Regions from separate parts of the Bacillus pretiosus genome, predicted to be linked through region 1. Evidence: a T-box and tRNA genes for the amino acid it is inferred to sense, from the RefSeq annotation. Region 1 holds a T-box; the other regions hold tRNA genes.
What was found. The T-box of region 1 lies ahead of trpS (tryptophan--tRNA ligase). A T-box ahead of a tRNA ligase gene usually reads a tRNA of that ligase, here a tRNA-Trp.
Positions count from the first base shown of each region.

Region 2: it has a tRNA-Trp gene. The T-box ahead of trpS (tryptophan--tRNA ligase) is inferred to sense a tRNA for this amino acid. The anticodon was not compared.
Region 3: it has a tRNA-Trp gene. The T-box ahead of trpS (tryptophan--tRNA ligase) is inferred to sense a tRNA for this amino acid. The anticodon was not compared.

Region 1 is NZ_CM129593.1:1,164,517-1,174,041, forward strand. It holds gene ACU8YW_RS06060 (YjbA family protein) at 1-405, shown strand, start outside; gene trpS (tryptophan--tRNA ligase) at 684-1,673, opposite strand; T-box leader at 1,748-1,964, opposite strand; gene ACU8YW_RS06070 (DUF3899 domain-containing protein) at 2,070-2,450, opposite strand; gene ACU8YW_RS06075 (peptide ABC transporter substrate-binding protein) at 2,770-4,401, shown strand; gene opp3b (oligopeptide ABC transporter permease) at 4,529-5,458, shown strand; gene opp3C (oligopeptide ABC transporter permease) at 5,455-6,471, shown strand; gene ACU8YW_RS06090 (ABC transporter ATP-binding protein) at 6,490-7,533, shown strand; gene oppF (oligopeptide ABC transporter ATP-binding protein OppF) at 7,526-8,461, shown strand; gene ACU8YW_RS06100 (MATE family efflux transporter) at 8,606-9,525, opposite strand, start outside.
Region 2 is NZ_CM129593.1:545,809-555,333, forward strand. It holds rRNA gene ACU8YW_RS02790 (23S ribosomal RNA) at 1-714, shown strand, start outside; rRNA gene rrf (5S ribosomal RNA) at 815-930, shown strand; tRNA gene ACU8YW_RS02800 (tRNA-Asn) at 939-1,013, shown strand; tRNA gene ACU8YW_RS02805 (tRNA-Ser) at 1,016-1,107, shown strand; tRNA gene ACU8YW_RS02810 (tRNA-Glu) at 1,125-1,199, shown strand; tRNA gene ACU8YW_RS02815 (tRNA-Val) at 1,205-1,280, shown strand; tRNA gene ACU8YW_RS02820 (tRNA-Met) at 1,305-1,381, shown strand; tRNA gene ACU8YW_RS02825 (tRNA-Asp) at 1,385-1,460, shown strand; tRNA gene ACU8YW_RS02830 (tRNA-Phe) at 1,470-1,545, shown strand; tRNA gene ACU8YW_RS02835 (tRNA-Thr) at 1,564-1,639, shown strand; tRNA gene ACU8YW_RS02840 (tRNA-Tyr) at 1,650-1,733, shown strand; tRNA gene ACU8YW_RS02845 (tRNA-Trp) at 1,741-1,814, shown strand; tRNA gene ACU8YW_RS02850 (tRNA-His) at 1,834-1,909, shown strand; tRNA gene ACU8YW_RS02855 (tRNA-Gln) at 1,973-2,047, shown strand; tRNA gene ACU8YW_RS02860 (tRNA-Gly) at 2,052-2,126, shown strand; tRNA gene ACU8YW_RS02865 (tRNA-Cys) at 2,141-2,211, shown strand; tRNA gene ACU8YW_RS02870 (tRNA-Leu) at 2,221-2,302, shown strand; gene ACU8YW_RS02875 (DUF3884 family protein) at 2,515-2,835, opposite strand; gene ACU8YW_RS02880 (YebC/PmpR family DNA-binding transcriptional regulator) at 3,187-3,906, shown strand; gene ACU8YW_RS02885 (NUDIX hydrolase) at 4,055-4,516, shown strand; gene ACU8YW_RS02890 (transglycosylase domain-containing protein) at 4,944-5,720, shown strand; gene ACU8YW_RS02895 (DsbA family protein) at 5,909-6,559, shown strand; tRNA gene ACU8YW_RS02900 (tRNA-Gly) at 6,674-6,747, shown strand; gene queG (tRNA epoxyqueuosine(34) reductase QueG) at 6,947-8,089, shown strand; gene ACU8YW_RS02910 (amidase domain-containing protein) at 8,134-9,021, shown strand; gene trmL (tRNA (uridine(34)/cytosine(34)/5-carboxymethylaminomethyluridine(34)-2'-O)-methyltransferase TrmL) at 9,080-9,525, shown strand, end outside.
Region 3 is NZ_CM129593.1:747,109-756,633, forward strand. It holds rRNA gene ACU8YW_RS03745 (16S ribosomal RNA) at 737-2,288, shown strand; rRNA gene ACU8YW_RS03750 (23S ribosomal RNA) at 2,435-5,356, shown strand; rRNA gene rrf (5S ribosomal RNA) at 5,458-5,573, shown strand; tRNA gene ACU8YW_RS03760 (tRNA-Val) at 5,579-5,654, shown strand; tRNA gene ACU8YW_RS03765 (tRNA-Tyr) at 5,663-5,746, shown strand; tRNA gene ACU8YW_RS03770 (tRNA-Gln) at 5,758-5,832, shown strand; tRNA gene ACU8YW_RS03775 (tRNA-Lys) at 5,837-5,912, shown strand; tRNA gene ACU8YW_RS03780 (tRNA-Leu) at 5,927-6,007, shown strand; tRNA gene ACU8YW_RS03785 (tRNA-Gly) at 6,037-6,111, shown strand; tRNA gene ACU8YW_RS03790 (tRNA-Leu) at 6,128-6,216, shown strand; tRNA gene ACU8YW_RS03795 (tRNA-Arg) at 6,220-6,293, shown strand; tRNA gene ACU8YW_RS03800 (tRNA-Pro) at 6,304-6,377, shown strand; tRNA gene ACU8YW_RS03805 (tRNA-Ala) at 6,393-6,465, shown strand; tRNA gene ACU8YW_RS03810 (tRNA-Ser) at 6,486-6,578, shown strand; tRNA gene ACU8YW_RS03815 (tRNA-Ser) at 6,637-6,729, shown strand; tRNA gene ACU8YW_RS03820 (tRNA-Met) at 6,754-6,830, shown strand; tRNA gene ACU8YW_RS03825 (tRNA-Asp) at 6,834-6,909, shown strand; tRNA gene ACU8YW_RS03830 (tRNA-Phe) at 6,918-6,993, shown strand; tRNA gene ACU8YW_RS03835 (tRNA-Thr) at 7,003-7,075, shown strand; tRNA gene ACU8YW_RS03840 (tRNA-Trp) at 7,082-7,152, shown strand; tRNA gene ACU8YW_RS03845 (tRNA-Ile) at 7,164-7,240, shown strand; tRNA gene ACU8YW_RS03850 (tRNA-Asn) at 7,249-7,323, shown strand; tRNA gene ACU8YW_RS03855 (tRNA-Glu) at 7,325-7,396, shown strand; gene ACU8YW_RS03860 (CBS domain-containing protein) at 7,528-7,947, shown strand; gene ACU8YW_RS03865 (DUF3965 domain-containing protein) at 8,242-9,393, shown strand.

The DNA of each region.
Region 1 (9,525 bases):
CAAGAGCAGATGGTATATGAGATGGTAGAAAACGTACAAGCAGAAAAGTATGAGTTCCAAGTAGAAGAAATGGAAAAAGAACATCATATTTTATCACCATCACCTTTCATTATGAATGGCTTAACTCGTAAAGAAAGACAGCTGAAACAATTATTATTTATGGCGTTAGATCAATTACATACAACGAAAAACACAGCAGAAATTCGCTATTGGTTCACAGAGTGGGATCCATCAGCATACGGAATGGTTCAACATATGGAATTTGAAGATATTTGGGCTAAACTGTATGATGAAGCGAAAACAGGCTGGTCTGAGAAGCACGAACAATTATGCGAGCGTCTCGTAAAAGGACAGCCATTTTTTGAAAAGTTATGGGAAATGGAAAACGAGCAAAAGGTAAATTAAAAAAACCGCCAATTGGCGGTTTTTTAATTTGTTGTAACTTAGCTCCAGCGGCAAGAATGTTCGGTGGCTTCGCGCCTTCCTGCGAGGCAAAAAGCGCCTCTACGTCAGGAGCTCCATCCCCCTCACATTCTAAGCGAGCCGCTTCCGCTTTATAAGAAATCCAGCTCCGGCTCCTAGCCCTTCGCGTCTAAGAACCTTCCCCACGAGAAGGTAAAAAGCACCTTCTGTGGGAAAGAACCTTAGCCGTCAGGGCTAAACAGTCGCCTCCGCTTTATATGTTACCTACGTTTTCTGCTTAGTCCCATTGCGTTTTCTACTTTGCGTAGTTGTTTGAATGCAACGCGGTTTGCTTTTTCGGCACCTTTGTCTAGAATTTCGTCTAGTTCTGGTGAGTTGATTAGTTCGTTATATTTGTCTTGGATTGGACGAATTGCTTCTACGACTACTGCTGCTAGGTCGCCTTTGAAGTCTCCGTATCCTTTTCCTTCGTACATTGCTTCTATTTCTTCAACTGTTTTTCCAGAGAATGAAGAGTAGATTGTTAATAAGTTAGAGATTCCAGGTTTGTTTTCTTTATCAAATTTCACGATACCTTCAGAATCAGTTACAGCACTTTTAATTTTCTTTTCAATTGTTTTTGGTTCATCAAGCATACTGATCATTGCTTTTGGATTCGGATCAGATTTACTCATTTTTTTCGTAGGTTCTGTTAATGACATAACGCGAGCTCCTACTTTTGGAATACGAATTTCAGGAACAGTGAACACTTCACGGAAGCGTTTGTTGAAACGCTCTGCTAGGTCGCGTGTTAATTCCATATGTTGTTTTTGATCATCACCAACAGGTACGATTTCAGTGTTGTAAAGTAAAATATCAGCCGCCATTAATGGTGGATACGTTAGTAATCCAGCTGGAACTGAATCTCTACCAGAAGATTTATCTTTATATTGAGTCATACGCTCTAATTCTCCAACGTAAGCAACTGATTGCATAATCCATCCTAGTTGAGCGTGTGCTGGTACTTCTGATTGTACAAATAAAGTAGCTTTTTCAGGATCGATGCCGCATGCTACATAAAGTGCAGCAAGACTGCGAATGTTTTTACGAAGTTGTACGGGATCTTGAGGTACTGTAATCGCATGTTGGTTTACAATACAGAAATAACAGTCGTGTTCATTTTGAAGCTCTGTAAATTGCTTCATAGCTCCTAAATAGTTTCCAAGTGTAATCGTTCCACTCGGCTGAATACCAGAAAAGATAACTGACATAAGTAATTCCTCCTAAATTTGAATGCGTGATGGGGAAGAGAAGGCAAACAAAAAAGCCCATTCATCCCAAAAACTATAGGGACGAATGGACCGCGGTACCACCCTAATTATTTCACTACTGTGAAATCTCTCTAATCCATAATAACGTTTGGATATAACGCCAAAGCCTACTACTTTCGGTTCGGTTTGGTGCTCAAAAGCCCATTCCATACTGCGCAATTACTTGTTCACACCAGCCACAAGCTCTCTGAAATTGCCTCAATATGTACTCTTCTTTATCATCGCATACATATAAATTTATTTATTGTTACCTAAGCTCTTTTAATATGAAAGAACTAAAGTTTTATAACAAAATGTTTTGCTGATTATTATATCATATGGGATAGTGTTTGCAAACTACATCAAAATAGTAAAGCTAATGAGGGTTGAGAACAACCCAAGAACGATACCTGTAATACAAATTGGATACGTCCATTTGAATGAATATGTTTTATAAATACGTTCTTTCTTATCGACAGGTTCCTCTGCTTCTTCAATTAAAGAGTCAATTTTTTTGTTCGTACCAAACACTCTTTGAAAGGCGTAAATTGTTACGTTAAAAAATCCATTTTGAAATATGAATAAAAAACCGCCGACAAGAATAAAAAATAGTGCGGCATAAAACGATATATTGACAAAATTCAACAAAAATCGCGATGAAACGAGGATTGCGCCAATACTAGAAGCGATTATCGCTATGAAAATTAGTATACAAGTATGAAAAAAAACTTTATTCAAAATGTTCCCCTCCGTCAAAATATTACTAGAATTATTATACTATAAAAGCTATAATATGTACTAGAATTAATTTTTTGAAAATTATACGCAATTAAAGGTCTGATTTTAAGATGATGGTAGCAATGTTAACGTATCCCTTTACAAAAAAATAAAAAAATAAACATTTTATTAAAAATTTTAACAAAAAAACAAAAAATTATATTCACAATTGTTATATTATATGTATAATGAAAATTGTAGAAACTTGGAGATTATTCTTTCAATTCTACTTTTTTACAAGTGAGGGTACAGGAAGTGCAATTAGGGGAGGCAACACAACATGAAGAAAAAGATACCGTTATTACTTGCATCGACGTTGACTGTCAGTATGTTAGGAGCTTGTAGTTACCAAAAAGAGGATAATAAAGCAGGCGCAAAAGAAAAATCCTCAAACAAGCAAGTGTTAAATCTAACCGAGACAGCTGAAATCCCAACTATGGATACGACGTTATCAACAGATGCAGCATCTTCTAACATCATGAATAACACAATGGAAGGATTATATCGTCTGGGGAAAGACGATAAGCTTGTTCCAGGTGTCGCTAAATCTTATGAGAAATCAGAGGATGGCAAAAAGTATGTGTTTAAGTTACGTGAAGATGCGAAATGGTCTAATGGTGAACCTGTAACAGCGAAAGACTTCGTTTATTCTTGGCGAAGAGCTGTAGATTCAAACACAGGTGCCAAGTTTGCTTACATACTATTTGATGTTAAAAACGCGGAGAAAGTTAACAAAAAAGAATTGCCAGTTGAAGAGCTTGGTGTAAAGGCAATTGATGATTATACACTTGAAGTGGAATTAGATAACCCTGTTCCTTATTTTGTAAGTTTAACAGTCTATCCAACATTGTATCCTTTGAATGAGAAGTTTGTAACAGAACAAGGAGCAAAATTTGGATTAGAATCCAATACGACACTTTATAATGGTCCATTCGTATTAAATGAATGGAAGCATGAACAAAGCTTCAAACTTACGAAGAATCCAACGTATTGGGAAAATAAAGAAGTAAAACTTGAGGAAATAAACTTCAATATTGTTAAGGATCGTTCAACTGCTATAAATTTATATGAAACGAAAGCAATTGATCGTGTAGTCTTAACATCAGAGTTTGTAGACAAATACAAATCAGATGCTGACTTTAAAACGATTAAGAGACCATCTACACAATTTATTCGCTTAAATGAAAAGAATAAATTTTTAGCAAATAAAAATATCCGAAAAGCAATTGCAATGTCCTTTGAGCGTGAAAATATCGGGAAAGTTATCTTAAACGATGGTTCAGAGGGGATATATGGTTTTGTTCCGAAAGGCTTAGCAAAAGGTCCGAATGGAAAAGACTTCCGTGAAGAAAACGGAAAGCTTATAAAAGAGGATATTAAAGAAGCTCAAAAATACTGGGAAGCTGGTAAAAAAGAACTTGGTGTAGACAAAGTAGAGTTAGAGCTATTAAACTTTGATACTGATGATGCTAAAAAAATCGGAGAGTATTTAAAAGGCCAATTTGAAAAGAACTTACCAGGTTTAACAGTTTCAACAAAAATGCAGCCATTTGCACAAAAATTAAAACTTGAAGCAAGTGGAGATTACGCAATGTCATACGCGGGATGGAGTCCAGATTATATGGATCCAATGTCATTCCTTGAAATGTATACGACAGGTAATGCGCAAAACAAAGTAAATTATGCAAATGCAGCGTATGATGATTTAATTAAAAAAGCGAAAACAGAAGTTGATGTACAAGCTCGCTGGGATGCATTATTACAAGCAGAAAAACAACTGCTTGAAGATGCAGCGATTGCTCCAGTATATCAACCAGGAAAAGCTTATTTACAACGTGGCTCAATTACTGGCCTATTAGAACATAAATATGGCGGAGAATTTAGCTATAAGTGGGTTGAACTAAAAAACTAAAAATGGTTTCCATCATGAATAAGGGTATATGCCTATGATGGGCGTATGCTCTTATTTTAAAAAAATAAAAGTAAGAATATTTTAAACTATCTTATTGCTTTTGAGAAAAACGGGGAGGTGCTTGACTATGGGACGTTATGTATTAAAACGTTTCGTGTACATGGCTTTGACATTATTTTTAATTACTACACTGACTTTCTTTTTGATGAAATTACTTCCGGGTTCTCCGCTTAAAAACCAGGAGAAACTATCACCGGCACAAAAAGAAATCATTCTTGAAAAATATGGCTTAAATGATCCAGTACCAGTTCAATATGCACGTTACTTAGGTAACTTAGCAAAAGGTGATTTAGGGGTATCATTCCAATATGATAACCGTCCAGTAACAGATATGATTGTGGATCGCATTGGACCATCAGCACAACTTGGTTTACAAGCGATTATATTAGGAACATTTATCGGTTTAATTTTAGGAATCGTTGCGGCACTTCGTAACAATACGTGGGTCGATTATGGGGCGACAATTATTTCCGTACTCGGGATGTCGGTACCATCGTTCGTATTCGCCGCATTACTACAATATTTCGTAGGGGTAAAACTTGGGTGGTTCCCAGTAGCATTCTGGAAAGGACCAGAGTTTACCGTAATGCCTACAATCGCTTTATCGATGGCAGTTATCGCAACAATCGCACGTTTTGCTCGTGCAGAGTTAATTGAAGTTATGCAAGCTGATTACATTTTAACAGCGAAAGCGAAAGGAATTAGCCAAGGCGTTATCATTATTAAACACGCACTTCGTAACGCGTTAATTCCAGTAGTAACAATTTTAGGACCAATGGTTGCAGGTTTAATTACAGGGACATTAGTTATTGAGCAAATTTATGCTGTACCAGGACTAGGGGAACAGTTCGTTAAATCTATTACAGTGAATGACTATACAGTTATTATGGGAACTACAATTTTCTATAGTGCGATTTTCATCTTAGTTATTTTCATTGTCGATATTTTATACGGAATTATTGATCCTCGTATTCGTTTAGCGGGAGGGAAAAAATGATGAAAGATGTACAAAAATTATCTCCAGATTTATTTCAACAAGCCAATCAAAATAATGTTGATAATGAAGTCATTGCCCGTCCAAGCTTAACGTTTTGGCAAGATGTAAGAAGACGTTTGTTCCAACATAAAGGAGCAATGTTCGGTTTCGTTTTATTAGCGCTTATTATATTACTAGCAATCTTAGGACCGATGGTAAGTAAGCATTCTTATAAAGAGCAAGACTTAGGTCGTGCGAAATTACCACCGAAAATTCCTGTTATTGAAAATGTTCATTGGCTACCATTTGACGGTACGGATCAATATGGTGTTGACCAATATGAAAAACGTGATATTAAAGAGTATTTCTGGTTTGGTACAGATGATCTTGGCCGCGATTTATGGACAAGAACATGGGAAGGTACGCGTGTATCATTATATATCGCTCTTTTAGCAGCGGCGATTGACTTAGTAATTGGGGTTGCTTATGGAGGTATTTCAGCGTTCTATGGCGGTAGAGTAGATAATATTATGCAACGTGTTATGGAGATTATTAACGGTATTCCATACTTAATCATCGTTATTTTAATGGTAATCATTATGGGATCTGGTATATGGTCAATTACACTAGCAATGGCGATTACAGGTTGGATAGGGATGTCACGTATCGTTCGTGGACAAATCCTGAAATTAAAAAATCAAGAATATGTATTAGCATCTCGTACATTAGGTGCAACAAATACACAATTAATTGTAAAACACTTAATCCCGAACGTAATGGGACCAATTATCGTAATGACAATGTTTACAATTCCAACAGCAGTGTTTGGTGAGGCGTTCTTAAGCTTCATCGGTTTAGGTATTCAGCCACCATTCGCATCACTTGGTTCTCTTGTAAATGACGGCTATAAATCAATTCAAACGTATCCACATATGATGTTCATCCCAGCGGTTGTCATCAGTATGTTAATCTTAGCATTCAACTTAATGGCAGACGGATTACGCGACGCGTTAGATCCAAAAATGCGTAAGTAAAAGAGGGGAGAAGTAAAAATGAAAACATTGCTAGAGGTAAAAGATTTGCAAGTCTCCTTTGATACACATGCAGGTGAAGTACAAGCTGTACGCGGTGTTACTTTTGATTTAAAAAAAGGAGAAACATTAGCGATTGTAGGAGAATCTGGTTCTGGTAAATCAGTTACTTCTAAAGCGTTAATGGGATTAATTCCGAATCCTCCAGGGCGTATTAAAAACGGTGAAATCGTATTTGAAGGTCGTGACTTAACGAAACTGACAGAAAAAGAAATGCAGCAAGTGCGCGGGAAAGATATCGCGATGATTTTCCAAGATCCAATGACATCATTAAATCCAACGATGACAATTGGGAATCAAATTATGGAAGGTCTTATTAAACACCAAGGGATGAGTAAAGCAGACGCACGTAAAGTTGCGTTAGAATTAATCGACCTTGTAGGTATTCCGAATCCAGAAGCGCGTTTAAAACAATATCCTCACCAATTCTCAGGTGGTATGAGACAGCGTGTAGTTATTGCGATGGCGTTAGCTTGTAACCCGAAATTATTAATTGCCGATGAGCCGACAACAGCGCTAGACGTTACAATTCAGGCGCAAATTTTAGAGCTTATGAAGGACATTCAGCAAAAAACAGAAGCGGCAATCATTTTCATTACACATGACTTAGGTGTAGTGGCAAACGTTGCGGACCGCGTAGCAGTTATGTACGCAGGTAAAGTTGTTGAAATTGGAACGGTTGATGAAATTTTCTACAATCCAAAACATCCATACACTTGGGGCTTAATCGCATCTATGCCAAGTTTAGATGGTTCAGAAGAAGAGTTATACGCAATCCCTGGAACGCCTCCAGATTTATTAAAGCCGCCAAAGGGAGATGCTTTTGCACCACGTAATCCACAGGCATTGAAAATTGATTTTGAAATGGACCCACCTTTATTTAAAGTAAGTGATACACACTATGCGGCAACTTGGTTACTTCACGAGCAAGCTCCAGAAGTAAAACCACCGGCAGTCGTTGAAAAACGCATTCTTCAAATGAAAGCAGGTGAACAACATGACTAAACAACGTGAGAAATTAATTGAAGTAAAAAATGTAAAACAGCACTTCGACGTGAGTGGTGGTGTTGTCAAAGCGGTTAATGATATTTCATTTGATATTTACCGCGGAGAAACATTTGGTCTTGTAGGAGAATCAGGTTGTGGTAAATCGACAACTGGAAGAACGATTATTCGTTTATATGATGCAACTGCTGGTGAAGTGTTGTTCGATGGTGAAAATGTACATGGTAAAAAATCACGTGCAGAGCTGAAGAAATTCAACCGTAAAATGCAAATGATTTTCCAAGATCCATATGCATCATTAAACCCTCGTATGACAGTAGGGGATATTATTGCAGAAGGTATTGATATTCACGGACTAGCAAAAGGCAAAAAAGAGCGTATGGACCGTGTTCATGAATTATTAATCACAGTTGGTTTAAATAAAGAGCACGCAAACCGTTTCCCGCATGAATTCTCAGGTGGACAACGTCAACGTATCGGTATCGCTCGCGCACTTGCTGTAGAGCCTGAATTTATCATTGCCGATGAGCCAATCTCAGCACTTGACGTATCAATCCAGGCGCAAGTTGTAAACTTACTGAAAAAGTTACAAAAGGAAAAAGGTTTAACATACTTATTCATTGCCCATGATTTATCGATGGTAAAATACATTAGTGATCGCATCGGCGTAATGTACCGTGGTCAAATCGTTGAGCTAACAACAAGTGAAGAGTTATATGCGAATCCAATTCATCCATATACGAAATCACTATTATCAGCAATTCCGCTTCCAGATCCAGATTATGAGCGCAATCGTAAACGTATCGTATACGATCCATCTCAGCATGATTATGCTAGTGAAGCACCAACAATGCGTGAAATTCGCCCAGGACATTTCGTATTATGTTCTGAAGCAGAGTATAAGAAATATAAAGAGATTTATCAATAATAAAAAAGCCAATCTTCCGTTAAGAAGATTGGCTTTTTTCTACTATATAATAGATTTGTCAACATTTCTCGGTAAGTCGATATATTTAAAGAATCGCAGATATAAGTTTCCTTTACGAATGACTACACCTTAATTAAACGAGTGTTACTGTGCTTGAACAGAAACAATTTCCTCTTGTTCTTCAGGTTTAACGAGTGCATAACGTTCCCACGCCCTACTTTTCCAGCGGAAGAACATAATAATGGCACGTGTCCATTCATCAATAGCAATCGCTAACCAAATACCAACGAGCCCCATATCTAAATGGAAGGCGAAAAAGTAACCGAGTGGTAAACTCATTAACACCATAGAGAATGCTCCGATCAAAACTGGGTACTTTGCATCACCAGCTGCGCGAAGTGAATTGATAATGACGATATTCATCGTACGTCCCGTTTCAAGTAGCACACTTAGTAAAAGAACTGACGCACCTAACGTAATAATGTGCGGATTATCTGTAAATAGTCCCATTAATTGTGTACGGAATGTAACGACGAGAGCGACCATACATAAAGTGACGCCAATTGCCCATTTTACACTTTTCCATACGCGTTCATACGCTTCATCTTTTTCACCACCGCCAACGAGGCGTCCGATAATAATGGCTGTTCCCATACCGATCGCAATCGCGAATAAATAAGTGAACATAGAAATGTTCGTAGCGTATTGTCTAGCCGCTAATGATTCCGTTCCTAAGTATGTTGCATAGTATAAGAAGACAATTTGGCAAGCTTGATACATAACCTGCTCAAATGCAGATGGAATCCCGATTTTTAAAATTTTTCCGATGTATTCCTTTGATAAGGTGAAGTAATATTGTAATTTCACACGGTATTCCATAACGCGGTACAGTAACCAGAAGAAAACGATAAGTGCGATAAGTCGGCTGACAGCAGAAGAAATGGCAGCCCCTTGTACACCGAGTTCTGGGAAACCAAATTTCCCGAAAATGAGTACGTAGTTTCCAGCGATATGAATAAAATTCATTCCAAGTGAAATAAACATCGCTTGCTTTGTGAAGCCGT
Region 2 (9,525 bases), 620 kb from region 1:
TATTGAAATTCTAACCTACGGGTCTTATCGACCCGGGAGACAGTGTCAGGTGGGCAGTTTGACTGGGGCGGTCGCCTCCTAAAGTGTAACGGAGGCGCCCAAAGGTTCCCTCAGAATGGTTGGAAATCATTCGTAGAGTGCAAAGGCATAAGGGAGCTTGACTGCGAGACCTACAAGTCGAGCAGGGACGAAAGTCGGGCTTAGTGATCCGGTGGTTCCGCATGGAAGGGCCATCGCTCAACGGATAAAAGCTACCCCGGGGATAACAGGCTTATCTCCCCCAAGAGTCCACATCGACGGGGAGGTTTGGCACCTCGATGTCGGCTCATCGCATCCTGGGGCTGTAGTCGGTCCCAAGGGTTGGGCTGTTCGCCCATTAAAGCGGTACGCGAGCTGGGTTCAGAACGTCGTGAGACAGTTCGGTCCCTATCCGTCGTGGGCGTAGGAAATTTGAGAGGAGCTGTCCTTAGTACGAGAGGACCGGGATGGACGCACCGCTGGTGTACCAGTTGTTCTGCCAAGGGCATAGCTGGGTAGCTATGTGCGGAAGGGATAAGTGCTGAAAGCATCTAAGCATGAAGCCCCCCTCAAGATGAGATTTCCCATAGCGTAAGCTAGTAAGATCCCTGAAAGATGATCAGGTTGATAGGTTCGAGGTGGAAGCATGGTGACATGTGGAGCTGACGAATACTAATAGATCGAGGACTTAACCATATAATATGTAGCAATGTTATCTAGTTTTGAGAGAACATAAAAAACTTGTTGACTTTTAAAGAAAATAAGTTATAATAATGATTGTCTCAAAAGAATAATGTCTGGTAATGATGGCAGAGAGGTCACACCCGTTCCCATACCGAACACGGAAGTTAAGCTCTCTAGCGCCGATGGTAGTTGGGACCTTGTCCCTGTGAGAGTAGGACGTTGCCAGGCAATATTATTCCGCAGTAGCTCAGCGGTAGAGCTATCGGCTGTTAACCGATCGGTCGTAGGTTCGATTCCTACCTGCGGAGCCATTGGAGAGCTGTCCGAGTTGGCCGAAGGAGCACGATTGGAAATCGTGTATACGTCACAAGCGTATCAAGGGTTCGAATCCCTTGCTCTCCGCCATAGGATTTATAATATTTGGCCCGTTGGTCAAGTGGTTAAGACACCGCCCTTTCACGGCGGTAACACGGGTTCGAATCCCGTACGGGTCACCACTTTTGGAGGATTAGCTCAGCTGGGAGAGCACCTGCCTTACAAGCAGGGGGTCGGCGGTTCGATCCCGTCATCCTCCACCATATAAATTATATGAATAGTATTATCGCGGGGTGGAGCAGCACGGTAGCTCGTCGGGCTCATAACCCGAAGGTCGCAGGTTCAAATCCTGTCCCCGCAACCAAATGGTCCCGTGGTGTAGTGGTTAACATGCCTGCCTGTCACGCAGGAGATCGCCGGTTCGACCCCGGTCGGGACCGCCATTTTAATAAGGCTCGGTAGCTCAGTCGGTAGAGCAGAGGACTGAAAATCCTCGTGTCGGCGGTTCGATTCCGTCCCGAGCCACCATTTATCTTAATAATATACGCCGGCTTAGCTCAATTGGTAGAGCAACTGACTTGTAATCAGTAGGTTGGGGGTTCAAGTCCTCTAGCCGGCACCATGTAAGTTTCGGAGGGGTAGCGAAGTGGCTAAACGCGGCGGACTGTAAATCCGCTCCTTCGGGTTCGGCAGTTCGAATCTGCCCCCCTCCACCATTTACATAGGGGCATAGTTTAAAGGTAGAACTGAGGTCTCCAAAACCTCCAGTGTGGGTTCGATTCCTACTGCCCCTGCCAAATATATTTACACAACATGGCGGTTGTGGCGAAGTGGTTAACGCACCGGATTGTGGCTCCGGCATTCGTGGGTTCGATTCCCATCAGTCGCCCCATTTTTATTTTTAAAATTACAAATAATTTAATTGATACTTACATATAATTAAGTAAGAATTCGATGGGCTATAGCCAAGCGGTAAGGCAACGGACTTTGACTCCGTCATGCGCTGGTTCGAATCCAGCTAGCCCAGCCATTTTGCGGAAGTAGTTCAGTGGTAGAATACAACCTTGCCAAGGTTGGGGTCGCGGGTTCGAATCCCGTCTTCCGCTCCAATAAAATTTAACATGGCGGCATAGCCAAGTGGTAAGGCAGAGGTCTGCAAAACCTTTACCACCGGTTCAAATCCGGTTGCCGCCTTTCTTTTGTGCCGATGTGGCGGAATTGGCAGACGCGCACGACTCAAAATCGTGTTCCTTCGGGAGTGTCGGTTCGACCCCGACCATCGGTATCATGAACGGCGAAAAAAACTCTATACAATTAGTATAGAGTTTTTTTGTATTTTCTTTTCATTATATGACAAAATAAGTACAAAAAGTGTACGGTGAGTAGACTGCGAAACATTAAAAGGATAAAAACAAACATTCATTTTTATCCTTTTAATTGTGATATTCTATAAAATTCCAGCAGAATATTGTATATACAATATTCCCTTCGAGCACTCTAGAGAGAATTTCTCCAACCCGGTGACATGAAGTTAAATCCGACAGCACCAGTAGATATTAGTACATTATCAACGGTTAAGTTTGTAATTTCTAAAAACCTCTTTTCAAACTCTTCTTTGTTGTACTTGTACATAGTTGAGTGGCACGCCCACATGTGCGTTGAAGTACTCAACCAATCTCCTAATTCCTTTAATTCAGGAAATGACTCAAATTGAATTGGTTCATCTAATTTCATGAATCTCACTTGATAGATAGTTGGGTTTAACTTCTCTCCTATTCCTTTCAGACCATGTGCTTTTTTCTCATGTGAATGTGTCATACTTCTCCCTCCATCTCTCTTCAAATTTTTTCCTTTTTTTATTATACAACAATAGAAAGTAGTTATGGGAATATTATGGAAATATGTATCGGCTATATAAAAAGACTCTAACATTTCTGTTAGAGTCTTTTTTGTTAAATTATACTATGTGCTTCTAAAATTCGTAATAAATGTAGAAATTCATGTATAATATAACTTGTCGAAAGAACAAAATGATAGTAATTTATATTATGTCTGTAATATGAATCAAAAATGAACTTTTTATATTTCTTTTAAAAATGTGTTGAATACACATTATATTTCATATTAATATTTTTATGTAGATTTAAAACGGGAAAGAGAGTGGAAAGTATGGGTCGTAAATGGAATAATATTAAAGAAAAAAAAGCATCAAAAGATGCAAATACAAGCCGTATATACGCGAAATTTGGACGTGAGATTTATGTGGCAGCAAAACAAGGCGAGCCAGATCCAGAATCAAACCAAGCGCTTAGAGTTGTATTAGAACGTGCGAAAACATACAACGTACCAAGAACAATTATTGATCGTGCAGTTGAAAAGGCAAAAGGCGGTTCAGAAGAAAATTATGACGAGCTTCGTTATGAAGGATTCGGACCAAATGGATCTATGGTAATTGTAGATACACTTACAAATAACGTAAACCGTACTGCAGCAGATGTACGAGCTGCATTTAGCAAAAACAGTGGTAACATGGGTGTAAACGGTTCTGTAGCTTACATGTTTGATGCGACAGCTGTTATCGGTCTTGAAGGTAAAACATCAGATGAAGTTCTTGAAATTTTAATGGAAGCAGATGTTGATGCACGTGACATTCTAGAAGAAGAAGATTCTGTTATCGTGTATGCTGAACCTGATCAATTCCATTCCGTACAATCTGCACTTAAAGATGCTGGTGTTGAAGAATTCACAGTTGCAGAATTAACAATGCTTGCACAAAGTGATGTAGAACTTCCTGAAGAGGCTCAAGTACAATTTGAAAAAATGGTTGATGCATTAGAAGATCTAGAAGATGTGCAACAAGTTTACCACAACGTAGACTTAGGAGAATAATACGATAGAAGCCCCTGTTCATTTAACGGATAGGGGCTTTTTTTCATGAAGTTAATTAAGAGGATGAATTAGTAAAGGTATTTTGTTTTAGACAGGGAATATGCTTATAGGGATATATGAAATAATCATTATTTCTAGGAGGTTTAATATGGAACATAAAACACCAAAGCATATCGTTGCTGTAGCAGGTTATTTAACAAATGAAAAAGACGAAGTGTTATTAGCTAAAGTACATTGGCGATCGGATACGTGGGAGTTGCCAGGAGGACAGGTGGAAGAAGGAGAAGCGCTCGATCAAGCTGTTTGTAGGGAAATAAAAGAGGAAACAGGATTAACGGTGAAGCCTATCGGTATTACAGGAGTTTATTATAATGCTTCCATGCACATTCTAGGTGTTGTTTTTAAAGTGGCATACGTGAGCGGTGAAATACAAATTCAGCCTGAAGAAATACAAGAGGCTAAATTTGTTGTTTTAAATGAAGAGAATATAGATGAGTATATAACGCGTCCTCATATGAAATCCAGAACGCTTGATGCGATGAGAGCAACACATTGTATTCCGTACGAAACGTGGGAAGTGCAGCCATATAATTTAATAGGTAGATTGTGAAGAAAAGAGTAGCCGGTTTGAGATACAATCAAATCACTACTCTTTTTTGTATACTGTTTAAGAAAAAGGTCAAAATAATAATAGTGCTAGTATTGATTTCAGGAACGTTTGTTCTGTATAATGTATGATATATTGTATACATTTAGATTACTAGATACTTACAAATATATATTTTTGTAGATGATATAATGAAAATAGGATGTTTTAATAGGGAAGTATAGGCTTAAGGTATACTCTGTTATTGGTTTAGCATAATCTATATTCAATATTTCAGATGAATAGTAGATAAAAAAGGACTGTGATACAATACTTTTTTATACCTTACAATGATGTAAGGTACGTGTAAGAGAAATCGATGGGATATTTTTTTACAACAAGGTATTCTTAAAGTAAGAGTTATACGCTGTGTGGAAAAGAGGTGTTTAAGATGAAAGAACGAGTATTATCTAGGGTGAACTATCATCAAAAAGTTGCATTAAATCCAATGACTAAATTCTTTTATAAAGCCATTATTTTATTATTATTGTTAAGTTGTACGTTATTATTCATTGGAAATATAATGATCGAGCAAAGTGATATTAGTAAATTACATGTACCTGCTAAGTTAGAGGTGCCAGAATCATTAACACATGCATTTATTGCGACAGAAGATAAAAGGTTTTATCATCATAACGGTTTAGATTATATAGCGATTGTCAGAGCGTCTGTTGAGAATATAAAAGCTGGTGGTGTTGTGCAAGGCGGAAGCACAATTACACAACAGTTATCCAAAAATGCCTTTTTAACGAATGAACGTACATTTTCTCGTAAGTGGAAAGAAATTTTTTATACGAAAAAAATTGAACGGACATTTACGAAGGATGAAATTTTAAAATTGTATGTAAGTAATATTTATTACGGAGAAGGAGCATGGGGAATTGAAAAAGCAGCAAACCTTTACTTCGGTAAAAAGGTGAGCCAATTAACGTTGGCTGAAAGTGCAATGATGGCTGCTGTAGTAAAGGCACCCGCTTATTACTCACCTGCACAAAATTATGATAAGGCCGTAGAGAGACGAAATGTCGTTTTGAGATTAATGGAGAAAGAAGGCTATATCAATCATAATGAGTATGTGCAAGCAGTTAGTGAGAAGTTAGTAATTCGTCATGATATAAAAACAGAGCAGTCGATGTTAAAGAGTGCTCGTGAAAAAGCAGTAAGCTAAAGGAAGTTCCTACATAGGAGCTTCCTTTTTTTGAATAAATTGTGACAAATTGTGACACAATATCGTCACAATTATTGTGTTTTTGTAATTTATGTGAGCGTGTTCATTGCGTGACGTATATAAGTGTTGATATTATGTGTATTGTGTACAATGCTGTATACAGAATATGAATTTAAAGAGGAATGTATATGAAATCAAATAAACTCATGGCTCTTGGTGTAGTTTTTTCTATCGCAGTATTGATTGTAATCGGAACAATTGCGTATAGCATCATAAATGACAAAAAAGATAAAGGGAATGAGATGTTTGCTTATTCCACACAACAATCTTTAGGGAAAGATGATGCCCCAGTTAAGGTAGTTGAATTTGGAGACTTCAAATGTCCTGCTTGTCGTACTTGGGATGTAACAGTATTACCACGATTAAAAGAAGAGTATATCGATAAAGGTAAAGTGCAGTTATACTTTATTAACTTCCCATTTATCGGAAAAGACTCTGATTTAGGTGCAGCAGCTGGTGAAGCAATTTATAAACAAGATCAAGATTCATTCTGGATTTTCTACGATGAGATTTATCAAAGTCAAAAGAAAGACACGGAAGAATGGATTACAGAAGAATTACTTCTTAACATTGTGAAAGAGAAGCTTCCGAAAGTTGATGTAGAACAATTTAAGAAAGATTTACACAGTAAAGAAATAAAAGAAAAAGTACGTAAAGATTCAGATCGTGCTCAAAAATTAAAAGTTCAAGGTGCTCCTTCAGTATATATAAACGGAAATCTTGCAAACCCTGATTTGGATAGTATGAAGAAGGCGATTGATAAAGAATTGAAAAAGTGATGAGATACTCATCACTTTTTCGACTTTTTTCGATAAAATTCTTGCTTCCGTTTTTTTTACATGCTATACTACTTTACATAAGTTATTCTAATATCTTATATTTATTTCATATTTGCGGGTGTAGTTTAGTGGTAAAACAAGAGCCTTCCAAGCTCTGGTCGAGAGTTCGATTCTCTTCACCCGCTCCAAATTTTATTAAATGTTTTTCTATAAATTGTGATCAACGCAGTGTTTCGTTTCTAAGATAAACGAGGCATTGCGTTTTTTAATGTTTGAAAAACATAATTGTATGCGAAAATAGAAGTAAAGAATAGTATTCCAAAAGTGAATTGCTAACCAATATAGTCGTTACATAAGGGATGGATTCATCTGAGGAGGCGATTAGGAATGGATTTTGAACAATTAAAGCAAGATGTCATTGCGTATAGTAAAACAATTGGTATAGATAAAATAGGCTTTGCTAGTGCCTCACCATTTGAGGAATTAAAGCAGAGGTTAATCCAGCAACAACAATTAAATTATCAATCGGGATTTGAAGAGTCTGATATAGAAAAGAGAACGAACCCACAGCTTCTACTACCTGGTGCAAAATCAATTATTGCGATTGCATTAGCGTATCCTTCAAAATTAAAAAATGCACCATTAAGTAAGCGCGGAGAACGCCGCGGTATTTTTTGTCGTGCCTCTTGGGGACAAGATTATCATCTTGTTTTACGAGATCGTTTGCAAAAATTAGAAGCATATTTAATCGAAAAACTTCCCGATATAGAAGTTAAGTCAATGGTTGATACGGGTGAATTAAGTGATCGAGCTGTTTCGGAGCGTGCCGGTATTGGATGGAGTGGTAAGAATTGCGCTATTATTACACCTGAATTTGGTTCGTATGTATATTTAGGAGAAATAATTACAAACGTTCCCTTCCCACCAGATCAGCCGATAGAAGATCAATGTGGAAGTTGTACAAAATGTATTGATGTTTGTCCTACAGGCGCTTTAATACAAGGAGGACAGTTAGATTCGAAGAAATGTATTGCATTTTTAACACAAACGAAAGGATTCCTACCGGAAGAATACCGCGACAAAATAGGAAATCGTATTTATGGATGTGATACATGTCAGACTGTTTGTCCGAAAAATAAAGGAATGGATTTTCATAATCATCCTGAGATGGAACCAGATCCTGAGTTAGTTAAGCCGTTATTAACACCACTTTTAACAATTAGCAATCGTGATTTTAAAGAGAAATATGGAATTATGTCTGGTTCATGGAGAGGTAAAAAGCCGTTGCAACGAAATGCAATTTTGGCACTTGCGCATTTTAAAGAGGCATCAGCAATTCCAGATTTAATTGGTGTTATGAAAGACGATCCAAGACCAGTACTTCGCGGAACAGCAGCATGGGCACTTGGGAAAATTGGTGGAGATGGCGTGGGCGAAGCTATTGAAAAAGCGATGCAACGTGAGAAAGATGAAGAGGTTCTTCATGAAATGAATCGCGGACTTGAATTGTTAGCGCAGAAAAAAGAGTAGATAATATCTCCCTTCTTCATATTGTAATATGGGAGGGAGACGAAATGGTTGTAAAAATAAATATTGAAAAGCAAGTACAACAATTTTTAGCATATGTAACAGAGAAACGAACAAATGTAGATGGTATTGCTGAAGATTTATTACAAATAGCACAGAGAAAGAAACAATTGTTTCAAAAGCGTAATGCAGAGATAGTGAAAGCAACTGCGGATGTTTCTTTCATGAGACAATTAAATAATAGCAATCATCAAGAAATTGATTATCAAATACATTTTAAATATTTAATTAAACATAAAGAATTATTTTATATCGAAGAGGAACAACTAAAACGAAGAGTTTGTTTAAATAATAGTCGGGTAATAGGTGATTATGCTATTGAAGTGCCAGAAGCAGTTGGAATGAGTGAGACGTTAGAAAGGGAAGTTACAAAAGAGAAGTATGGTTCTTATCAGTACAACCGTTTAGAGGCGGTTAAATATGCAGAGCGTTGGTGGGATGATCGAAACCCTGTATATCGTAATTTCCCTGATAATTGTACGAATTTTATTTCTCAATGTCTTCATACTGGAGAAGTACCAATGAATGGATATCCTAATATTCGCAAAGGATGGTGGCAAAGGGAGAATCAGTGGAGTTGGAGCTGGGCTGTCGCACACTCTTTTTATTGGTATTTGTCAGGTGCTACAACAGGGCTTCGAGCTGAAGCGGTAGAAAGGCCAGAGGACCTTATTCTTGGTGATGTCATCGCTTATGATTTCGAGGATGATGGTAGGTGGAATCATACGACGATTGTAGTAGCAAAAGACGCAGATGGTATGCCACTTGTAAATGCACATTCAGCGAATAGCCGTCGGCGTTATTGGAACTATGAAGATTCTAGTAAATATACACCACAAATGAAATATAAATTCTTTCATATTATTAATGGGTAGAGATTTTTCGCTCAAGTGGTATAATACGTAGTAGACAAAAAACAGAGGTGAATATCGCGTGGGAGTACATGTTGTTTTATATCAACCAGAAATTCCAGCAAATACAGGGAATATTGCTCGTACTTGTGCAGCAACTGGAACAGAATTACATTTGATTAGACCGCTTGGATTTTCAACGGATGATAAAATGTTAAAGCGTGCAGGATTAGATTATTGGCAGCACGTGAAAGTTACGTATTATGATTCAATTGAAGAATTTTATGAGAAAAATAAAGACGGTGAATTCTTCTATTTAACAAAGTATGGCGAGAAAGCTCATACAGCATTTGATTATAGCAAACGTGAGAAGGATTACTATTTTGTATTTGGAAGAGAAACAAACGGCTTACCAGCTAATGTAATCGAAGAAAATTTCGATCATTGTTTACGTATTCCAATGACTGATAAAGTGCGCTCATTAAATTTATCTAATACAGCAGCTATTTTAATTTATGAAGCATTCCG
Region 3 (9,525 bases), 420 kb from region 1:
AAAGTAATTCCTCCATTGGTTTATTTATAGTTGAGTACGTCCTTCCTTACTATATAACAAAAAATGGATATTTTTCATTAATTAAATGTAAAAAAATTCTAACAATAATCTTAAGTTAATGTTTTTGTTGGAATTTCGTTATTTATTCCGCTATTCGCCGAGCGATAAGACTATTACCTAATCGAGCTGTCTGTAAACAACCGATTCGTTCAATTAATAGTTTGTGTGGAGGAACAAAACTAAAAATCGGCATGTTTGCTTTATGTAGGAAGTGGTGAATCTGTTTTTTTAGTTTGGATTGATTTGTTTTTTATATTGTTAGTCTATAGAGAAGTAAATGATCAGGGCTTTAATATAGAAGAGAATGAAAATCTAGGAAGGGGTTATGAAATACAGTTTGGTTAACTAGAGTGTATTGGTATACAATTTAAATAGCTGTTTTCCATAGATGGGAGGAGGTGTCTCTATATAGAAGAAAGTAGGATGGATATTTTTTTGTGTTTTTTTAAAAAAACACTTGTTATTTAAAAATCATGATGGTATATTAATAAACGTCGCTGACGCGGAAACGCAGAAAACGACAAAAAAGAAATTTTAAAACGTAGTTGACATCGAAAAATGAAGATGTTAATATGATGAAGTCGCTTCTGAAGTGGCAGACAAGTTCTTTGAAAACTGAACGAAACAAACAACGTGAAACGTCAATTTTTATTTTTAGATGCTAGACAAACTAACTTTATTGGAGAGTTTGATCCTGGCTCAGGATGAACGCTGGCGGCGTGCCTAATACATGCAAGTCGAGCGAATGGATTGAGAGCTTGCTCTCAAGAAGTTAGCGGCGGACGGGTGAGTAACACGTGGGTAACCTGCCCATAAGACTGGGATAACTCCGGGAAACCGGGGCTAATACCGGATAATATTTTGAACTGCATGGTTCGAAATTGAAAGGCGGCTTCGGCTGTCACTTATGGATGGACCCGCGTCGCATTAGCTAGTTGGTGAGGTAACGGCTCACCAAGGCAACGATGCGTAGCCGACCTGAGAGGGTGATCGGCCACACTGGGACTGAGACACGGCCCAGACTCCTACGGGAGGCAGCAGTAGGGAATCTTCCGCAATGGACGAAAGTCTGACGGAGCAACGCCGCGTGAGTGATGAAGGCTTTCGGGTCGTAAAACTCTGTTGTTAGGGAAGAACAAGTGCTAGTTGAATAAGCTGGCACCTTGACGGTACCTAACCAGAAAGCCACGGCTAACTACGTGCCAGCAGCCGCGGTAATACGTAGGTGGCAAGCGTTATCCGGAATTATTGGGCGTAAAGCGCGCGCAGGTGGTTTCTTAAGTCTGATGTGAAAGCCCACGGCTCAACCGTGGAGGGTCATTGGAAACTGGGAGACTTGAGTGCAGAAGAGGAAAGTGGAATTCCATGTGTAGCGGTGAAATGCGTAGAGATATGGAGGAACACCAGTGGCGAAGGCGACTTTCTGGTCTGTAACTGACACTGAGGCGCGAAAGCGTGGGGAGCAAACAGGATTAGATACCCTGGTAGTCCACGCCGTAAACGATGAGTGCTAAGTGTTAGAGGGTTTCCGCCCTTTAGTGCTGAAGTTAACGCATTAAGCACTCCGCCTGGGGAGTACGGCCGCAAGGCTGAAACTCAAAGGAATTGACGGGGGCCCGCACAAGCGGTGGAGCATGTGGTTTAATTCGAAGCAACGCGAAGAACCTTACCAGGTCTTGACATCCTCTGAAAACCCTAGAGATAGGGCTTCTCCTTCGGGAGCAGAGTGACAGGTGGTGCATGGTTGTCGTCAGCTCGTGTCGTGAGATGTTGGGTTAAGTCCCGCAACGAGCGCAACCCTTGATCTTAGTTGCCATCATTAAGTTGGGCACTCTAAGGTGACTGCCGGTGACAAACCGGAGGAAGGTGGGGATGACGTCAAATCATCATGCCCCTTATGACCTGGGCTACACACGTGCTACAATGGACGGTACAAAGAGCTGCAAGACCGCGAGGTGGAGCTAATCTCATAAAACCGTTCTCAGTTCGGATTGTAGGCTGCAACTCGCCTACATGAAGCTGGAATCGCTAGTAATCGCGGATCAGCATGCCGCGGTGAATACGTTCCCGGGCCTTGTACACACCGCCCGTCACACCACGAGAGTTTGTAACACCCGAAGTCGGTGGGGTAACCTTTATGGAGCCAGCCGCCTAAGGTGGGACAGATGATTGGGGTGAAGTCGTAACAAGGTAGCCGTATCGGAAGGTGCGGCTGGATCACCTCCTTTCTATGGAGAATTGATGAACGCTGTTCATCAATATAAGTTTCCGTGTTTCGTTTTGTTCAGTTTTGAGAGAACTATCTCTCATATATAAATGTATGTTCTTTGAAAACTAGATAACAGTGTAGCTCATATTTTTTAATTTTTAGTTTGGTTAAGTTAGAAAGGGCGCACGGTGGATGCCTTGACACTAGGAGTCGATGAAGGACGGGACTAACGCCGATATGCTTCGGGGAGCTGTAAGTAAGCTTTGATCCGAAGATTTCCGAATGGGGAAACCCACCATACGTAATGGTATGGTATCCTTACCTGAATACATAGGGTAAGGAAGACAGACCCAGGGAACTGAAACATCTAAGTACCTGGAGGAAGAGAAAGCAAATGCGATTTCCTGAGTAGCGGCGAGCGAAACGGAACATAGCCCAAACCAAGAGGCTTGCCTCTTGGGGTTGTAGGACATTCTATACGGAGTTACAAAGGAACGAGGTAGACGAAGCGACCTGGAAAGGTCCGTCGTAGAGGGTAACAACCCCGTAGTCGAAACTTCGTTCTCTCTTGAATGTATCCTGAGTACGGCGGAACACGTGAAATTCCGTCGGAATCTGGGAGGACCATCTCCCAAGGCTAAATACTCCCTAGTGATCGATAGTGAACCAGTACCGTGAGGGAAAGGTGAAAAGCACCCCGGAAGGGGAGTGAAAGAGATCCTGAAACCGTGTGCCTACAAATAGTCAGAGCCCGTTAATGGGTGATGGCGTGCCTTTTGTAGAATGAACCGGCGAGTTACGATCCCGTGCGAGGTTAAGCTGAAGAGGCGGAGCCGCAGCGAAAGCGAGTCTGAATAGGGCGTTTAGTACGTGGTCGTAGACCCGAAACCAGGTGATCTACCCATGTCCAGGGTGAAGTTCAGGTAACACTGAATGGAGGCCCGAACCCACGCACGTTGAAAAGTGCGGGGATGAGGTGTGGGTAGCGGAGAAATTCCAATCGAACCTGGAGATAGCTGGTTCTCCCCGAAATAGCTTTAGGGCTAGCCTTAAGTGTAAGAGTCTTGGAGGTAGAGCACTGATTGAACTAGGGGTCCTCATCGGATTACCGAATTCAGTCAAACTCCGAATGCCAATGACTTATCCTTAGGAGTCAGACTGCGAGTGATAAGATCCGTAGTCAAGAGGGAAACAGCCCAGATCGCCAGCTAAGGTCCCAAAGTGTGTATTAAGTGGAAAAGGATGTGGAGTTGCTTAGACAACTAGGATGTTGGCTTAGAAGCAGCCACCATTTAAAGAGTGCGTAATAGCTCACTAGTCGAGTGACTCTGCGCCGAAAATGTACCGGGGCTAAATACACCACCGAAGCTGCGAATTGATACCAATGGTATCAGTGGTAGGGGAGCGTTCTAAGTGCAGTGAAGTCAGACCGGAAGGACTGGTGGAGCGCTTAGAAGTGAGAATGCCGGTATGAGTAGCGAAAGACGGGTGAGAATCCCGTCCACCGAATGCCTAAGGTTTCCTGAGGAAGGCTCGTCCGCTCAGGGTTAGTCAGGACCTAAGCCGAGGCCGACAGGCGTAGGCGATGGACAACAGGTTGATATTCCTGTACCACCTCTTTATCGTTTGAGCAATGGAGGGACGCAGAAGGATAGAAGAAGCGTGCGATTGGTTGTGCACGTCCAAGCAGTTAGGCTGATAAGTAGGCAAATCCGCTTATCGTGAAGGCTGAGCTGTGATGGGGAAGCTCCTTATGGAGCGAAGTCTTTGATTCCCCGCTGCCAAGAAAAGCTTCTAGCGAGATAAAAGGTGCCTGTACCGCAAACCGACACAGGTAGGCGAGGAGAGAATCCTAAGGTGTGCGAGAGAACTCTGGTTAAGGAACTCGGCAAAATGACCCCGTAACTTCGGGAGAAGGGGTGCTTTCTTAACGGAAAGCCGCAGTGAATAGGCCCAAGCGACTGTTTAGCAAAAACACAGGTCTCTGCGAAGCCGTAAGGCGAAGTATAGGGGCTGACACCTGCCCGGTGCTGGAAGGTTAAGGAGAGGGGTTAGCGTAAGCGAAGCTCTGAACTGAAGCCCCAGTAAACGGCGGCCGTAACTATAACGGTCCTAAGGTAGCGAAATTCCTTGTCGGGTAAGTTCCGACCCGCACGAAAGGTGTAACGATTTGGGCACTGTCTCAACCAGAGACTCGGTGAAATTATAGTACCTGTGAAGATGCAGGTTACCCGCGACAGGACGGAAAGACCCCGTGGAGCTTTACTGTAGCCTGATATTGAATTTTGGTACAGTTTGTACAGGATAGGCGGGAGCCATTGAAACCGGAGCGCTAGCTTCGGTGGAGGCGCTGGTGGGATACCGCCCTGACTGTATTGAAATTCTAACCTACGGGTCTTATCGACCCGGGAGACAGTGTCAGGTGGGCAGTTTGACTGGGGCGGTCGCCTCCTAAAGTGTAACGGAGGCGCCCAAAGGTTCCCTCAGAATGGTTGGAAATCATTCGTAGAGTGCAAAGGCATAAGGGAGCTTGACTGCGAGACCTACAAGTCGAGCAGGGACGAAAGTCGGGCTTAGTGATCCGGTGGTTCCGCATGGAAGGGCCATCGCTCAACGGATAAAAGCTACCCCGGGGATAACAGGCTTATCTCCCCCAAGAGTCCACATCGACGGGGAGGTTTGGCACCTCGATGTCGGCTCATCGCATCCTGGGGCTGTAGTCGGTCCCAAGGGTTGGGCTGTTCGCCCATTAAAGCGGTACGCGAGCTGGGTTCAGAACGTCGTGAGACAGTTCGGTCCCTATCCGTCGTGGGCGTAGGAAATTTGAGAGGAGCTGTCCTTAGTACGAGAGGACCGGGATGGACGCACCGCTGGTGTACCAGTTGTTCTGCCAAGGGCATAGCTGGGTAGCTATGTGCGGAAGGGATAAGTGCTGAAAGCATCTAAGCATGAAGCCCCCCTCAAGATGAGATTTCCCATAGCGTAAGCTAGTAAGATCCCTGAAAGATGATCAGGTTGATAGGTTCGAGGTGGAAGCATGGTGACATGTGGAGCTGACGAATACTAATAGATCGAGGACTTAACCATATAATATGAAGCGATGTTATCTAGTTTTGAAAGAATATAAAAAACTTGTTGACTTTAAAAGTTAAATAAGTTAAAATGATTCTTGTCTTAAATGAATATAGTCTGGTAATGATGGCAGAGAGGTCACACCCGTTCCCATACCGAACACGGAAGTTAAGCTCTCTAGCGCCGATGGTAGTTGGGACCTTGTCCCTGTGAGAGTAGGACGTTGCCAGGCAAAATGGAGGATTAGCTCAGCTGGGAGAGCACCTGCCTTACAAGCAGGGGGTCGGCGGTTCGATCCCGTCATCCTCCACCATATATGTCGGAGGGGTAGCGAAGTGGCTAAACGCGGCGGACTGTAAATCCGCTCCTTCGGGTTCGGCAGTTCGAATCTGCCCCCCTCCACCATTCTTAATTAATGGGCTATAGCCAAGCGGTAAGGCAACGGACTTTGACTCCGTCATGCGCTGGTTCGAATCCAGCTAGCCCAGCCATTAAGAGCCATTAGCTCAGTTGGTAGAGCATCTGACTTTTAATCAGAGGGTCGAAGGTTCGAATCCTTCATGGCTCACCATTTTAAATAAATATGCGGGTGTGGCGGAATTGGCAGACGCACTAGACTTAGGATCTAGCGCCTTTGGCGTGGGGGTTCGACTCCCTTCACCCGCACTTTTAATAAAATAACTCAAACATGTCTTGCGGAAGTAGTTCAGTGGTAGAATACAACCTTGCCAAGGTTGGGGTCGCGGGTTCGAATCCCGTCTTCCGCTCCAATTTTCAATATGACATGCCGGGGTGGCGGAACAGGCAGACGCACAGGACTTAAAATCCTGCGGTGGGTGACCACCGTGCGGGTTCGACCCCCGCCCTCGGCACCATATGCGCCCGTAGCTCAATTGGATAGAGCGTTTGACTACGGATCAAGAGGTTAGGGGTTCGACTCCTCTCGGGCGCGCTTTTATTAACGGGAAGTGGCTCAGCTTGGTAGAGCACCTGGTTTGGGACCAGGGGGTCGCAGGTTCAAATCCTGTCTTCCCGATATTCCCAAAAACATGGGGCCTTAGCTCAGCTGGGAGAGCGCCTGCCTTGCACGCAGGAGGTCAGCGGTTCGATCCCGCTAGGCTCCACTTTATTTATTATATGTCTCGGAGGTATACCCAAGTTCGGCTGAAGGGATCGGTCTTGAAAACCGACAGGCGGTGAGAATCGCGCGGGGGTTCGAATCCCTCTACCTCCTCCATTTTCTTTTTAAATGGTTTAGATACATATAATAATAAAATTTTTATTTTTTCCTTCATGGAGGTATACCCAAGTTCGGCTGAAGGGATCGGTCTTGAAAACCGACAGGCGGCGAGAGTCGCGCGGGGGTTCGAATCCCTCTACCTCCTCCATTTTTTAAAAAAACATTATATTGTCGCGGGGTGGAGCAGCACGGTAGCTCGTCGGGCTCATAACCCGAAGGTCGCAGGTTCAAATCCTGTCCCCGCAACCAAATGGTCCCGTGGTGTAGTGGTTAACATGCCTGCCTGTCACGCAGGAGATCGCCGGTTCGACCCCGGTCGGGACCGCCATTTATGTTGGCTCGGTAGCTCAGTCGGTAGAGCAGAGGACTGAAAATCCTCGTGTCGGCGGTTCGATTCCGTCCCGAGCCACCATTTTTTTATGCCGACTTAGCTCAATTGGTAGAGCAACTGACTTGTAATCAGTAGGTTGGGGGTTCAAGTCCTCTAGTCGGCATCCTTTAGGGGCATAGTTTAAAGGTAGAACTGAGGTCTCCAAAACCTCCAGTGTGGGTTCGATTCCTACTGCCCCTGTAAAAGTGTATGGGCCTATAGCTCAGCTGGTTAGAGCGCACGCCTGATAAGCGTGAGGTCGATGGTTCGAGTCCATTTAGGCCCACCATATATTATTCCGCAGTAGCTCAGTGGTAGAGCTATCGGCTGTTAACCGATCGGTCGTAGGTTCGAGTCCTACCTGCGGAGCCATGGCCCGTTGGTCAAGTGGTTAAGACACCGCCCTTTCACGGCGGTAACACGGGTTCGAATCCCGTACGGGTCATAAAAAAAAGAGTCAGCAATATGCTGACTCTTTTTTTATTTTGTGGAATCCTCCTTTATCAACTGATTTTCCTGAAATAAATAAAGGGATTTAGGAAAAGCTATGGTATGTATAAAAAGGAGGAGACAAAAATGACACGAGTGAGAGACTTTATGAGTACTGATGTTGTACATTGTACACCGCTAGACAATGTATATGAGGCTGCTGTAAAGATGAAAGAAGAATCGATTGGATTGATTCCGGTTGTTGAAAATGAGCAAGTTGTTGGTCTTGTTACGGATCGAGATTTAGTTGTTCGAGGGATTGCTGAGAAACATCCTGGATCTAATAAAATTACAAATGTAATGACAACAAACATTGTTTCAGTTTCTCCAGATGAACCTATTGAAAAGGCTACAGAGTTAATGGCACAGTATCAAATTAGACGATTGCCAGTAGTTGAGAGTGGTCAACTCGTTGGGATGTTAGCACTAGGAGATTTAGCTATAAAAGAATCGGCAGATGATCAAGCGGGATTTGCTTTAAGTGAAATATCAGAGCATACGGAATGAAGTGAGACTTTAATTAGTGGAATAAGTTACGTATAAAAATCAGATACATTATTCTAGTATATAGGGTTAAGCTAATATGTTAGCATGATGTATCTGAGCCATTATATAATAAGTATACAGTTAGTAATTTCAACAGTTTATTTAAATTTGTCATTCCTAATTTTAAATAAGAGAAAAAATGATATACTGATAGATATAAGTATTATGATAGATTTCGAATATAACAATATTTATTGTTAATGATGTAATAATGGATTAATATTTCCTATGTAGACAAAAGGGAAGGGGAATTATATGAGGGCTATACAGCGCGATCCAAATTGGAATTTGGTTACAGATACATATATAGAACCAAATAATTTCGCTGAATTATTTTCTTTACTTGTACCTTGTCATCCGAAAGGTGAAGGGAAAGAAAGAACTATATTAGTGTGGAAAGAAAAAGAATTTTATAAAGAAGAAAATTTAGCGGCATTTATCGTATATGGAATGGATAAAGCAAAAAATTTACCACAGTTTCATAAAGATGAAATTCCAACTTTATTACGTATTCTTCGTTTATGCCAAGAGATTGGCTGGTATGAAGAAGCAAATACTTTTATGGTAACTCAAGGCCTAGCTGAGTTTGTTCACACTTCATTGGAATATGAAACGTGGGATCTTTTGACACAAGCGGTTGCTTTAAACTATTTAATTATTAAATATCGTATTGGTGAATTAACTGATGAGGATGTAGCAATTTGGGATAGAGTTAAATTTAATGAGAAATGTATAACGGACTGTAAACATTTATTATCCCATAAAGAAGTATTAGAATTTACATTCTTTTATATGTGTAAGAGAGCTAAATCTCTATCAAAAGAGCAATTAAATAGTGATATGATGAGTCTAGCAATGTATTGTAATACTTTTGTATATGACTTATATACACATGACTTATTACGAAAATATCGTAAGTGTACAGACTTCCTATCATACTATGGACCTAGTCAAGCGGTGTTAGCTTGTCAAAGAGCTGTACTTTCTCAAATTTCAGATCGATTAGACCCACTCAAGACTACTCATGTAGATGATTATTTATATGTAATGAAAGATATGATGGAGCACATGACGATAGGAATAATGGATCGATATGATCATTTCATCGGAAAACTATTATCATATGTGCCATTTTTCGAAATGATTCAAGTTCCACAACATGCGTATTATTGTGAAGAATTATTGTATATTTGTAAGGGCATTGAATATAAAGAAGAAATATTACGCAATTATATATTTATACAATTACATGATTGTTTACCATCATTCTTTAAACTATTTCTTAAAAATAAGCGTTATGCAACAATTCATGATATTCTGTTCTATTGGTGTGATGATGAACAAAGAATGAGCTTAGAGAAAAAATATAATCTTAGCTTTATTTATGAAAAATATGCTTGCGGATAAAGAGCATTTTCTATATAAATTAAAAAGGATCTCAAGTTTATGTGAGATCCTTTTTTTATTAGTAAAGCAAGGAGAACGCAATTAAGACGAGAAATAACATTCCATAAAGGAGAAATTGTGCCGTATTACTTC